Regions from separate parts of the Blautia sp. HA8986 genome, predicted to be linked through region 3. Evidence: riboswitches for the same ligand, from Rfam matches in the RefSeq annotation. Region 3 holds a riboswitch; each other region holds the start of a gene.

Region 1 (3,167 bases), 180 kb from region 3:
GAGAAAAAGATCGCGGTTTTTGAGGCTGGTCATCCCCTGGAAAAGAGAAAATGTCCAATTGACGGAAAAAAAGTAAAATCCTGTATCCACTGCAAAACATGTGCCATCATGAAAGGATTCGGAGGCGCAGGAGCTTTTTCCGATGGAAAATATAATATCACCAACCAGTTTGGCGGAACTTTGTATCAGCATATCGGCAGGGAAACAGCAACAGAGCTGATGGAGTATGTAGATAAACTGAACCTGATGCATGGTGGCGAGGGAACTAAGCTCTATTCTACAACAAACAGTGAGATCCGCAAGCTTTGCCTTCAGAATGGGCTGCATCTTCTGGATGCTTCTGTCCGTCATCTGGGAACTGATATCAACTATGTAGTTCTTCAGAATCTTTATGATGAAATGAAAGATCATGTAGATTTCTATTTTGATGCGTCTGTTGATAAAGTGGAAAAAACAGAAGAGGGTTATGCAGTTCTGACAGGTGACCAGCGTTACGAGGGAACATACTGCATCATTTCAGCAGGACGAAGCGGAAGTAAATGGATGGAATCTGTATGTACTGATCTTAGGATTCCGACACTTTCCAACCGTGTGGATATTGGTGTGCGTGTGGAGCTTCCGGCAGAGGTATTCAGCCGCCTGACAGACGAGCTTTATGAGAGTAAGATTGTTTACAGAACAGAGAAATTCGAGGATATGGTACGTACTTTCTGTATGAATCCGAGAGGTGTTGTTGTTAATGAGAACACCAACGGAATCATCACAGTAAACGGACACAGCTACGAAGATCCTGCAAAGCACACCAACAACACAAACTTTGCACTTCTTGTATCCAAGCATTTCTCCGAGCCGTTCCACGACAGCAACGGATATGGCGAAAGTATCGCAAGACTTTCCAATATGCTTGGCGGCGGTGTTATGGTTCAGCGTTTCGGAGATTTGATCCGTGGAAGACGAAGCACAAAAGCACGTGTTGACGAGAGCTTTGTAACACCGACACTTTCTGCCACACCAGGAGATTTAAGCCTTGTTATGCCGAAACGTATCCTTGACGGCATCATTGAGATGATCTATGCACTGGATAAGATCGCACCTGGAACAGCAGACGATGATACTTTGCTTTATGGTGTGGAAGTTAAATTCTATAATATGGAAGTTGAGATCGATGAGAATCTGGAAACCTGCCACAAAGGTCTCTTTGTTATCGGAGACTGCAGCGGCGTGACACATTCTCTTTCCCACGCATCAGCCAGCGGAGTTTATGTTGCAAGATATCTTGATCAGGAATACTTTAATCGAAGCAAGTAAGTCCCCTGCTTCAATTGAGAATATTCGCCTGACTAAATAATTTGAACCAGAGAGACCGCAGATCAGGTGAAATTATAGATTCTATAAAAATAAAACATATATCATGCATAGGTATGCCTGGTGTGCATGAATATTTGAAAGCATTCTGACAATAACACAAATATTTTGAGGGGGATTTTGGAATAGTCCGACAGTAAGCTTGACATTTTTGTAACTTTGTGGTAAAAAAGAAGAAACCAGATTAAATTGAATATGTGCAAATGTTATAACGATAAGGTTGCATCAGAACCGATGCGCAAAAGAGAATCCGGTGCGAATCCGGAACGATACCGTCACTGTGAAGGGGAGTGGCTTTTGAGAACCACTGGGAGACCGGGAAGGAAAGGCTACGCTGAACCAAGTCAGGAGAACTGCCTTATTGTGAGATCTTAGATTCGCGGTTTACGAATCTGTATTCTCCATAACAATACAGAACTTCTTTTTATGTATTGCGCAGAGAATCCTATGTAGGAGCAGGCGGCCGCGTTAAGCTGCCGCTTTTTTGTACATGTTGGTTATCTGGAAATACATGAAAAGAGGACTATAAGAAATGAAAAGAAAAACTATGTTAGCTCTGATGCTTGCAGTTTCCATGACATGCTCTATGGGTGCAGCTACAACAGCAATGGCAGCTGATGATTCCGCTACAGAGGAAGCAGCTGATACCACAGCAGAAGAAAATACTGAGGCAGCTGATACCACAGAGGCTTCTGATGAGGATCAGAAAGCAGCTGATAATGTAGCAGCACTGATCGACAAGATCTATGTTCAGGAGAGAACAGATACAACAGATGAGGACTGCAAGGCAGCTAAAGAAGCATGGGATGCCCTGACAGACGCACAGAAAGAGCTGGTAGAAGGCGAGAATGCTGATCCGGATTACTTCGGACGTGATACAGGAGATGCTTCCAAAGACGATCCGCGTAACCAGGATGAGATCGGTGAGAACGAGCTTCTTGTTGTAAGCTTTGGTACTTCCTTCAACGACAGCCGTGCTGAGGATATCAAGGGAATCGAGGATGCTCTGGCAGCAGCATATCCGGACTGGTCTGTAAGAAGAGCTTTCACAGCACAGATCATCATCAACCATGTTGAGGCAAGAGATGAGGAGAACATCGACAACATGCAGCAGGCTCTTGACCGTGCAGTAGAGAATGGCGTTAAGAATCTTGTTGTTCAGCCTACACATCTGATGCATGGCGCTGAGTATGATGAGATGACAGAAGCTATTAACGGATATAAAGATAAATTCGAGTCTGTGGCAATTGCAGAGCCAATGCTTGGTGAGGTTGGAGATGATGCAACTGTTATCAATGATGACAAGAAAGCAGTTGCTCAGGCAATCACAGATGAAGCTTGTAAAGAAGCCGGATTCGACAGCATGGATGCAGCAGCTGAGGCTGGCACTGCATTTGTATTCATGGGACATGGTACATCCCATACAGCCAATATTACATATGATCAGATGCAGACACAGATGGAAGACCTTGGATTCAAGAACGCTTTCATCGGTACTGTAGAAGGTAAGCCGGAAGACACAGCATGCGATAAAGTTATCGAGAAAGTAAAAGAAGCAGGATACAAGAATGTTGTCCTTCGTCCGCTGATGGTTGTTGCAGGAGACCACGCTAATAATGATATGGCTGGTGATGACGAGGATTCCTGGAAGAGCCAGTTTGTAGCATCCGGAAACTTTGAGAATGTTGACACTCAGATTGCAGGTCTTGGAAGAATCGAAGCAGTTGAGCAGATCTATGTAGATCACACAAAAGCAGCTATCGATTCTATCGGAAGCACTGATGAGTCCGCAGATTCTGATG
Region 2 (3,167 bases), 1.2 Mb from region 3:
ATAAGACATTACTGGTGGAACAGGCAGTTCCTTTGCAATATTTTGTACAATATCAATCTTGGAAATTGATTTATTGTACATTACAAAAGCATAGTTCAGGACAATGCCGTTACAGGAAAGCATAACAGCTACTGCCTGATGTCCGTAGTCCTGTTTCCCCTTTAAATGGGATTGGTGAAAGTACGCATCTTCAATCGGATGCAGAGCCTGTGACGAAGGCTTTGTCTTTGAAGCTATCGTATCGTCTACAATGCAGAAAACAGGCTTTCCGGTGCGTGCTGCTTCTGAATAAATAATCTCTATAACAGAACGTTTTAACGTATCTGAAAGTAGAGAATCATCCCATTTCCCTGAATTAAGGAAATGTGCAATCGTAGTTCTGTGACAGGAACTGTTTTTAGCAAAATCCGTGGTTTTTCCATGATATCCTGAAATGAAAATGCTGATCAGGATACTTATAAGGTGGTTTATCACCCGGTTCGAATAAAATTTGCATAAATTTAATTTCTTAAGCTGGTTGTATATGAATGCGGAATGATGTATAGTATTTGCGAGAGACACCTTCTTTCGTAAATGTTGCAAATGTTTGTTTAGGCACTTTCATTATACAACACACGGAATCGAGGTGTCTTTCTTTTATGCAAAATCACGAACTTGCTCATTTATAGTAGTAAAAATATTTTAGCATAAACAAAGAAATGCCACAAGAGAAGGTAGTGCTGCAAAGAGACCCTTATTATGGAATAGATACTGGAATCTGAATATTCAAGACCATAGTAAAAGTGAATAAAAAAACATATAAATATTAGATGTAAATTATTGACGTTAACCAAATGGAATTATATAATAAAAATATAATGAAGTTGGGGAAAAGCCTTAGCGCAGAGTAAAAATAGTTTTTGACTTTTAGCCCCTGATATCATATTATAAAAATAATGCATGTTTCCAGTAATATGGAATTAAAAAGGAAACCGGTGCAAATCCGGTACGGTCCCGCCACTGTAAAAGGGAGCTTTTTATCATATACGTCACTGCTGAAGAGGCGGGAAGACGATAAAATGCGATGAACTTAAGTCAGGAGACCTGCTTGCATTGGAAAAAAGGTTATTTCTTACGGTGTATAAGAAAGGCTTTATTTTTATACCTAAAATACATTTTAAGAAAAGAATCTTTTTTATTTCAGGAAAGGATGTGAGAAAAGAAAACTTGAACTTTTATACAAATACGATAGAAAGGTAAAAAAGGAATGAAAAAGATAATAAGTTTTATATTGACAATGATTATGCTGCTCACCTGCACCAGTATTTCAGTTATGGCAGCCGATACTCAGAGTGATACAACAAATCAGGACGGAAAAATGACAATAGGAGTGTCCGTATATAATCTGAATGATGCAGAAGTAAGAGCATTTAGAAATTATTTTGAAAATTATGTCGGCATGGCTTTTGAAGTCGAGTTTTTATATTCTTCCAGTATAAGTACTGCAGAAGAAGAAATCAGCTTTATCAATGAGCTTCATGAAAGAAATGTAAAGGGAATCATTTCTTTCCTTTCTTCAGATCTTGAAGAAGTTCTTCCGGTATGTGAAGAATATGGTATGTATTATGTACGTGGATCAGGAACGATCAGTGATGAAATGTATGAGAAAGTAAAGGATAATCCTTATTTTCTGGGAACGATAGGAACATCTGTTGAAACAGAAATGGATGCGGCTGCCAATATGGCGGAGTATTTTGCTTCAGAGGATCAGAATAATCAGAATCATTACATAATAGCATGTGGAGGAGCTGCTATCGGTAATGAGATGCATCGTCTGAGAACGATTGGTATTCTGAATAAGCTTCAGGAAGCATATGGCCTGTCATATGAGAAGCCTGTAGAAGAACTGGTGAATACGCAGGATACTGAAGAAATTGAAACAGGTAGCGACATTAAGATTACTCTGGTTCCGGGGTATCCCAAAGATTATCTTGATGAAAAGCTGGCTGATCCGCTGAATACAGGAGAGTATAATGTTATTCTGAGTGTAGTGAGCGCAAGTGATTTTATCAAGGTAATTGATGCTTATGAAGAAGAGAACAGTACAGATGTATTGTTGGGTTCAATTGACTGTTTTACAGAAGATACATACGAAATGTTTAACAAAAAGGGATATAACGGCAAGGAAAGAATCGACTATCTTGTAGGAAAATATGGTGCTATCGTTGCACCATCATTTGTTGCCATGAAAAATGCTCTGGAAGGCTTTGCAGAAGATTACCGTGAAGATGGAAGTGCTTTCCGGCTGCAGCAGTCATTCTGGACAGCGGATTCAGTAGATGAGTTTAATAAGCAGTATGCGTTATCTATTGGAATGTATGATAATACATATAGTGTAGAGGACATGATGGAAGTTCTGAAATCCTATACACTGGAAACAAATTTTGAACAATTCCGGAAATTTACGGAAAAATAGATAGAAAATAAAAGTCTAAAATAATTGACGTATACATGATAGTATGTTATGATAAATAAGTATTCATACGGTCATTTAATGATTCTAGAGATAAGTTCAGACCAGCAGAAGCGTTCTGCTGGTCTGATTAAAAGGGGAAACCGGTGTAAATCCGGTACGATCCCGTCACTGTGATAGTTGGTTTTCAGCTGAATGCCACTGGAAGATATTTTTCTGGGAAGGTGCTGAAAATGGGTAAGCTTAAGTCAGGAGACCTGCTTATTTCTGGTAAAAGAGATTCTTGCGGACGACGAGAAATCCTGATTAAGAGTTACAACTTCATGTGTTGCATATATATGTTTGATTCTTTAATGGTAAGATTTCGTGACGGATGTGGGAGCATCTGTCTTTTTTTTCGTTCAAAATCACAGGAATGGACAGTATGAGAAGGAAGAAAAACAACGAAGAAACAAAAAAAGAAAGGAAGTAAAGGATGAAAAAAACAAAAAGAGAATTACTTGTGTTAGCAGCGGCAACAACAGTTGCATTATTAATGGGAGTTACTGTACAGGCGAAGGGTGATGAGAAGGTTTTAAACTTCGGATGTCAGATGTACACAGATGGATGTGTAAACAGTGCAAATGATGAAAACAGTGGATGGAATGCTATGAGATATGGTATTGCTGAAGCATTATTTAAATTCGATGACAATATGGAAGTTATCCCGTGGCTT
Region 3 (3,167 bases):
CATCGCGCCAATGAAAGCTGTGATTCCCACAGAGTTTCCGCCAAGAAAGCTTCCGATTCCAAGCATGATGGCCAGTGTGGCACCCAGAGATGCACCAGATGAGATACCCAGCACATACGGGTCTGCCAGCGGGTTCTGCACGATAGCCTGCATCACCACGCCGCACACGGAAAGAGCCATTCCAACTGCCAGAGCCAGAAGGACTCTAGGCAGCCGGATCAGCCACACAACATCATGAACTGCGCCTTCCGCATAGGCGGACAGACTTTTTATATGAAACAATTTATAAGCGATAACGCTGTATACATCCTTCAGTGACAGATCCGCATTTCCAAAAGTGATGGCTGCAAGTATGGAAAAAATAAGGAATCCTGCAAGTCCGATGAGAACTGCCACATACATGGATGTTCTGAGCACCTTATCTTTTTTTCTCTGTGAAGCTGTTTCTTTCACTGCATTTTCTCCGATCAGTCAAGATTTACGTCCGGATATAATCCCTTTGCAAAAGTTTCGATTCCGTCCTGGGTACGTGTTGCACTTGCATACATCTCACTGAGCATAATCGGGTAAACACGTCCGTTCTTTACTGCGTCAAGGCTCTTCAAGGACTCATCATCCTGGATCACTGCAAGCTGGCTGTTCTTAACAGTTTCCGGATCATCTCCTGCATATGGCATGTAAACCACAAAGATCACGTCAGGGTTGGCTGCGATGATATCCTCTTTTCCAACGGTGGAAGCATCCGGGTTTGCAAGAGTTGCGCCTAACTGTGTTACCATATCTCCGCCAAGGCTCTTTACGCCATAGTTTGTGATGTCATCTCCAAGAGGCTCCAATACCATTACGCTTGGTTTGTCTTTTACATCTGCAGTTGCAGTAAGAGTTTTGTCGATCACTGCTTTTGCATCATCAACGATAGCCTGCGCTTTGTCCTGTACATCGAAGATCTTTCCGATATTTAAGATATCTGTGAATTCATTTTCCAGTGTTCTGTCGCCGTCCGGACGAGTATTGGTGTTGTAGTAGGTGTTGCAGCCTTTGTCGATCCAGTCTGTTACATTTCCCAGATTCTTATCAGAGAAAAGAGAGCTCCAGGATAAGATCATGTCCGGCTCCAGCATTGTTACAGTTTCAAGGGATGGGGTAAATTCGTCAAGATAATTTGTTTTTGAGAATGCTTCTTTGAGATCTTCCGGAACTTCATTATCAAGACCTGCGGTAGCTACCAGGTGGTCTTCCAGACCAAGTGCGAGCATAGTCTCAATGCTTCCCTGATATACAGCAAGGACTTTTTCCGGTGCTTTTTCATAAGTGGTTTCGATTTCGTTTCCATCGTAATCATAGGTTGTGATGGTCAGAGGATATTCTGTCTTGGTTGCCTCTGCGGAAGAATCTTCGGTGTCTGCAGACCCTGTACTGTCTTCTGCCGCCGGCTGGTTGTCTTCCTTGATGGTCTCGGAGTCTGCTCTCTCTGCGGCATAAACAGCCGGAGCTGCAGATACGGTCATTGCCGCTGCCATTACCATTGCCATGATTCTTGTGGATACATACTTGTTTTTCATTTCATTTCCTCTCTTTTCGCCTGTTTTATCTCCTGTTGCCTATGGGTAACCGAAAAGATGGGGCTTCATAAAATCTGCACGGAACACTTTGTACGGAAGCTCCCACTTACATACTGTCAAGCAGGTTTTCTGACTTACAGACTCAGAAAAAACTCCGCAAAATAAAAACTGATACACCATTCATCTTTTAGCCGATCATGAATGATGTATCAGTTTTTTCTCCAGAATCTCTCTGACATCGGGATTTCGCCTTCTCACATGAGTTTCTGCAATGGCATGTGAAATCCCTTCTTCTGTATACAGTGGCCGCAACCGCTCAGGCTTTTTACCCGATTCCCTCTCACAGTATCCGGCAGCATATGTGCCGGTGATACTGTTCACTTCACAGCAATTCAATTACGCTGATACTAATTCTAGCATACCGGTTTTCCAATTACAACCTTGAGGCCGGATTTTTACAGTTTTTTGCAGAAATAGTCTGCCCGGAGAGATCCCTCTCAGATCTTTTTCAGCTTGGCAAAACCGGCGAACATCTTCTTTACACCGACTTTATCGAAGTCAACCGTAACCTCGTAATCTCTTCCGCCTTCGGTAATATTCTTCACGATACCAACACCGAATTTCACATGGCGTACCGTATCTCCCACGCCATAGTCCAGACTGGAAGCCTTGGTAACTGTAAAATCCTTCTTCTGCAGACTGCTTTTTGCCTGGAAATTCATTTTCATCTGGGCATAGGCACTCTTTGGCGACATGATGTTCTCTACCTGCGGCTTCTTCTCCTGAATGGTATGTCCCAGATCTACCAGCTCCCGCGGCACCTCCCGTACAAAACGTGATACTTTATTATACTGTGTCTCACCACGGATCATCCTCTGCCTTGCACAGGTAAGCGTCAGGTTCTTCATAGCTCTTGTGATTCCTACATAGCAGAGTCTTCTCTCCTCTTCAATATCAGAAGGATCTCCTGACCAGATAGACGCATATCCCGGGAAAACTCCATCCTCCATTCCCACCATAAATACATTTGGAAACTCCAGACCTTTGGCACTGTGGAGCGTCATAAGAAGTACATAATCCTGATCCGGGTCAACAGAATCAATATCAGCCACCAGCGCGATCTCCTCCAGAAAAGCTGAAAGTGTAGCCTGCTGTCCGGCTTCTTCCATGGCTTCCTGGAAAGATTCTGTCTTGGATATCAGCTCATCGATGTTCTCGATCCTTGCCTGGGCTTCTTCTGTTTTCTCAGCTTCAAGCTCCTTCACATAACCAGTCATCTCAATAACTTCTTCCAGGGTTTCACGGACTGTATAAGCCTCTGCCTTGCTCTTTAATCCCTGGATAAAGGAAACAAAATCATTGATCTTGGAAGCAGCACGTCCAATGGACGGCACTTCCTCCACCACGCGGAGCGCATCATAGAAGCTTAAATTCATATTGTCCGCATAATCCTGGACACGACCGATACTGGTAGCTCCGATTCCACGCTTCGGCACATTTAAGATTCTGCGCACTGCAAGATCATCACTTGCATTATCAATAGTCTTGAGGTAACTCAAAAGATCCTTGATCTCCTTGCGCGCATAGAAATTAACCCCACCAACG
Region 4 (3,167 bases), 1.2 Mb from region 3:
TGCATTATGAAGGATACGCCGATGGTTTCTTATGGTACCTGGGATGAGGATACACAGGGTAAGATTGAAGTAGGATGTGAAGTGTGCGGAAATGAGAAACATAAGCATGGACACCATCATCATAAATCAGAGGAAAAACATCATAAACGGCATGAACATCATAAGCATCATGAGGATAAATAAATACTTAACTATAAATGAGCAAGTTCGTGATTTTGCATAAAAGAAAGACACCTCGATTCCGTGTGTTGTATAATGAAAGTGCCTAAACAAACATTTGCAACATTTACGAAAGAAGGTGTCTCTCGCAAATACTATACATCATTCCGCATTCATATACAACCAGCTTAAGAAATTAAATTTATGCAAATTTTATTCGAACCGGGTGATAAACCACCTTATAAGTATCCTGATCAGCATTTTCATTTCAGGATATCATGGAAAAACCACGGATTTTGCTAAAAACAGTTCCTGTCACAGAACTACGATTGCACATTTCCTTAATTCAGGGAAATGGGATGATTCTCTACTTTCAGATACGTTAAAACGTTCTGTTATAGAGATTATTTATTCAGAAGCAGCACGCACCGGAAAGCCTGTTTTCTGCATTGTAGACGATACGATAGCTTCAAAGACAAAGCCTTCGTCACAGGCTCTGCATCCGATTGAAGATGCGTACTTTCACCAATCCCATTTAAAGGGGAAACAGGACTACGGACATCAGGCAGTAGCTGTTATGCTTTCCTGTAACGGCATTGTCCTGAACTATGCTTTTGTAATGTACAATAAATCAATTTCCAAGATTGATATTGTACAAAATATTGCAAAGGAACTGCCTGTTCCACCAGTAATGTCTTATTTCCTTTGTGACTGCTGGTATGTTTCTGAAAAAATAATCAATACTTTTGTACAGAAAGGGTTCCATACCATTGGTGCTTTGAAAACAAACCGTCTGCTGTATCCATCAGGAATGAAAAAGAAACTCAGTGAACTGGCTGCTGAACGATCCACAACACATAAAGGATTTGACCTCGTCACAGTCAAAAAACGCAACTATTATGTGTACCGGTATGAGGGAAACCTCAGCGGCATAGAAAATGCAGTTGTTCTTTTAAGCTATCCTGAAAAAGCATTTGGTAATCCTAAAGCACTACGTGCTTTCATTAGCACAAATGTATCCTTATCTACACAGGAGATCCTTTCCTGTTATGTTTGTCGATGGCCGATTGAGATATTTTTCAGGCAATGCAAAAACCATCTGGCCCTGGATACATACCAGATACGCTCCTCAAAGGGAATACAGAGGTACTGGCTGTTGATGTCACTGACACATTATATTTGTGTCACAGGAACTGGCGGATATCGGTCTTTTCAAGATGGATATCATCGAATCTGTAGTGCCGTTCATCAGGAAAAGTATCAGTATCTATTCCTATGTGCAAAAGCAAGTGATGATTTTGAAGCATTTATGAAATTAGCAGGATAATTTTGTGCATTTTTTCAAATTTGCTCATTTATAGTTTCGTAATTTAATAGTTTTTGCTGATTTTTATATCAGTCATTGCAAGTTCCAGCATGGATTAATAGGGAAACCGGTGGAATTCCGGTACGATCCCGTCACTGTAATGGGGAATCCTCAGATATAATGCCACTGGGAGAGACCGGGAAGGCGTCTGAGGGTGAGGAGCCTAAGTCAGGAGACCTGCTTGCAATTGTCCAGGAATGATTCTTACGGAAGATAGGAAACATGCTTTTTTGTGCCCGGTATTTCGTCGCGGGCATTTTTTTGTGCATTTTTCTAAAAATCTTATGTATTTCTGCCTAATAGAATCCCTGTTGTTATATAATCTGACTATTTTACGATAAGTCAGTTAAAAATGACTGAATTAAAATCGCATCAAAGGAGGAAAGGAGTAAAACGTGACAAAGAAACAAGTTGGAAAAAGATTTCTCCAGATTATAATTGTATTATTTGGAATCAGCTTTTTCACATTTGGACTGACCTACCTGTCACCCGGTGATCCTGCGGAGATCATGCTGACAGAGTGTGGTAATCTTCCTACACCGGAGCTTCTGGAACAGACAAGACATGAGCTTGGTCTTGACCAGCCATTTCTTGTACAGTACGGTTCCTGGCTGAAGGGTGTTGTTACAGGAGATATGGGACAGTCCTATTCTTTCAAAATGCCGGTAACAGACAAACTGGTATCCTGTTTCTGGCCTACACTTAAAATGTCGCTACTGGCACTTCTGATGATGGTCATTATTTCCATACCTTTGGGAATCCTGGCAGCTGTATATCAGAACCGATTTCCGGATTATTTTGTGAGGGGCATTACTTTCGTGGGAGTATCTGTTCCAAGCTTCTGGCTGGGACTTATACTTCTCAGTATCTTTGGAGTTCAGCTTCGCTGGATCAATGTGGCAGGAGGAAGTACTGATTTTAAAGCCATGGTTCTTCCGGCTCTGACCCTTGCACTTGCCATGTCAGCGAAATATACCAGACAGGTAAGAAGTGCAGTACTGGAGGAGCTTCATCAGGATTATGTAACCGGTGCAAGAATGCGAGGAATTAAAGAAAGTGCGATCCTCTGGAAGCATGTTCTTCCTAATGTAATGCTTCCGCTGGTGACACTGCTGGGTCTTTCTCTGGGAAGCCTCCTTGGAGGTACCGCAGTTGTAGAGATCATTTACAACTGGCCGGGAATGGGAAATATGGCAGTAAAGGCAATTTCCTGTCGTGACTATCCTCTTGTACAGGGCTATGTACTCTGGATCGCTATCCTTTATATGTGCATCAACCTGCTTGTGGATCTGTCCTATACTTATCTTGATCCAAGACTTAAGGAGGATAGATAATTGAAAAAGGTATTACGAACATTCAAAGAAAATAAACAATTCACTCTTTTCTTTATTCTGGGTCTTTTGGTGATCGGTGTCGCGATCTTTGCACCGCAGCTTTCACCATATGATCCACTGGATGCAGTTATGACCGAATCACTGCAGGAGCCAAGCTCTGCTCATCCGTTTGGAACGGATAAGCTTGGACGAGATCTTCTTTCTCGTGTTATCTTCGGAACAAGAACTTCTCTGATCATGACATTATGTCTGGTTGCTGTGATCTTTGTGATCGGTACATTTTTAGGAGTTATCGCCGGATATTTTGG

Evidence for each region. A riboswitch is a leader RNA that binds a small molecule or an ion and turns the genes downstream of it on or off. The one in region 3 is predicted to bind cobalamin.
Region 1: linked by a shared signal. The riboswitch ahead of AC04Q4_RS08635 (sirohydrochlorin cobaltochelatase) and the one ahead of AC04Q4_RS09545 (ABC transporter substrate-binding protein) in region 3 are both predicted to bind cobalamin.
Region 2: linked by a shared signal. The riboswitch ahead of AC04Q4_RS03805 (hypothetical protein) and the one ahead of AC04Q4_RS09545 (ABC transporter substrate-binding protein) in region 3 are both predicted to bind cobalamin.
Region 4: linked by a shared signal. The riboswitch ahead of nikB (nickel ABC transporter permease) and the one ahead of AC04Q4_RS09545 (ABC transporter substrate-binding protein) in region 3 are both predicted to bind cobalamin.

Annotation. Positions count from the first base shown of each region.
Region 1 covers NZ_JBWLUQ010000001.1:1,840,090-1,843,256, reverse strand. The annotation lists gene AC04Q4_RS08640 (NAD(P)/FAD-dependent oxidoreductase) at 1-1,308, shown strand, start outside; cobalamin riboswitch at 1,566-1,740, shown strand; gene AC04Q4_RS08635 (sirohydrochlorin cobaltochelatase) at 1,898-3,167, shown strand, end outside.
Region 2 covers NZ_JBWLUQ010000001.1:833,459-836,625, reverse strand. The annotation lists gene AC04Q4_RS03810 (transposase) at 1-474, opposite strand, end outside; cobalamin riboswitch at 923-1,105, shown strand; gene AC04Q4_RS03805 (hypothetical protein) at 1,247-2,455, shown strand; cobalamin riboswitch at 2,531-2,731, shown strand; gene AC04Q4_RS03800 (ABC transporter substrate-binding protein) at 2,928-3,167, shown strand, end outside.
Region 3 covers NZ_JBWLUQ010000001.1:2,020,474-2,023,640, forward strand. The annotation lists gene AC04Q4_RS09540 (FecCD family ABC transporter permease) at 1-453, opposite strand, end outside; gene AC04Q4_RS09545 (ABC transporter substrate-binding protein) at 468-1,562, opposite strand; cobalamin riboswitch at 1,669-1,958, opposite strand; gene pcrA (DNA helicase PcrA) at 2,060-3,167, opposite strand, start outside.
Region 4 covers NZ_JBWLUQ010000001.1:819,992-823,158, reverse strand. The annotation lists gene AC04Q4_RS03755 (M14 family metallopeptidase) at 1-183, shown strand, start outside; gene AC04Q4_RS03750 (transposase) at 386-1,486, shown strand; cobalamin riboswitch at 1,549-1,724, shown strand; gene nikB (nickel ABC transporter permease) at 1,921-2,859, shown strand; gene nikC (nickel transporter permease) at 2,860-3,167, shown strand, end outside.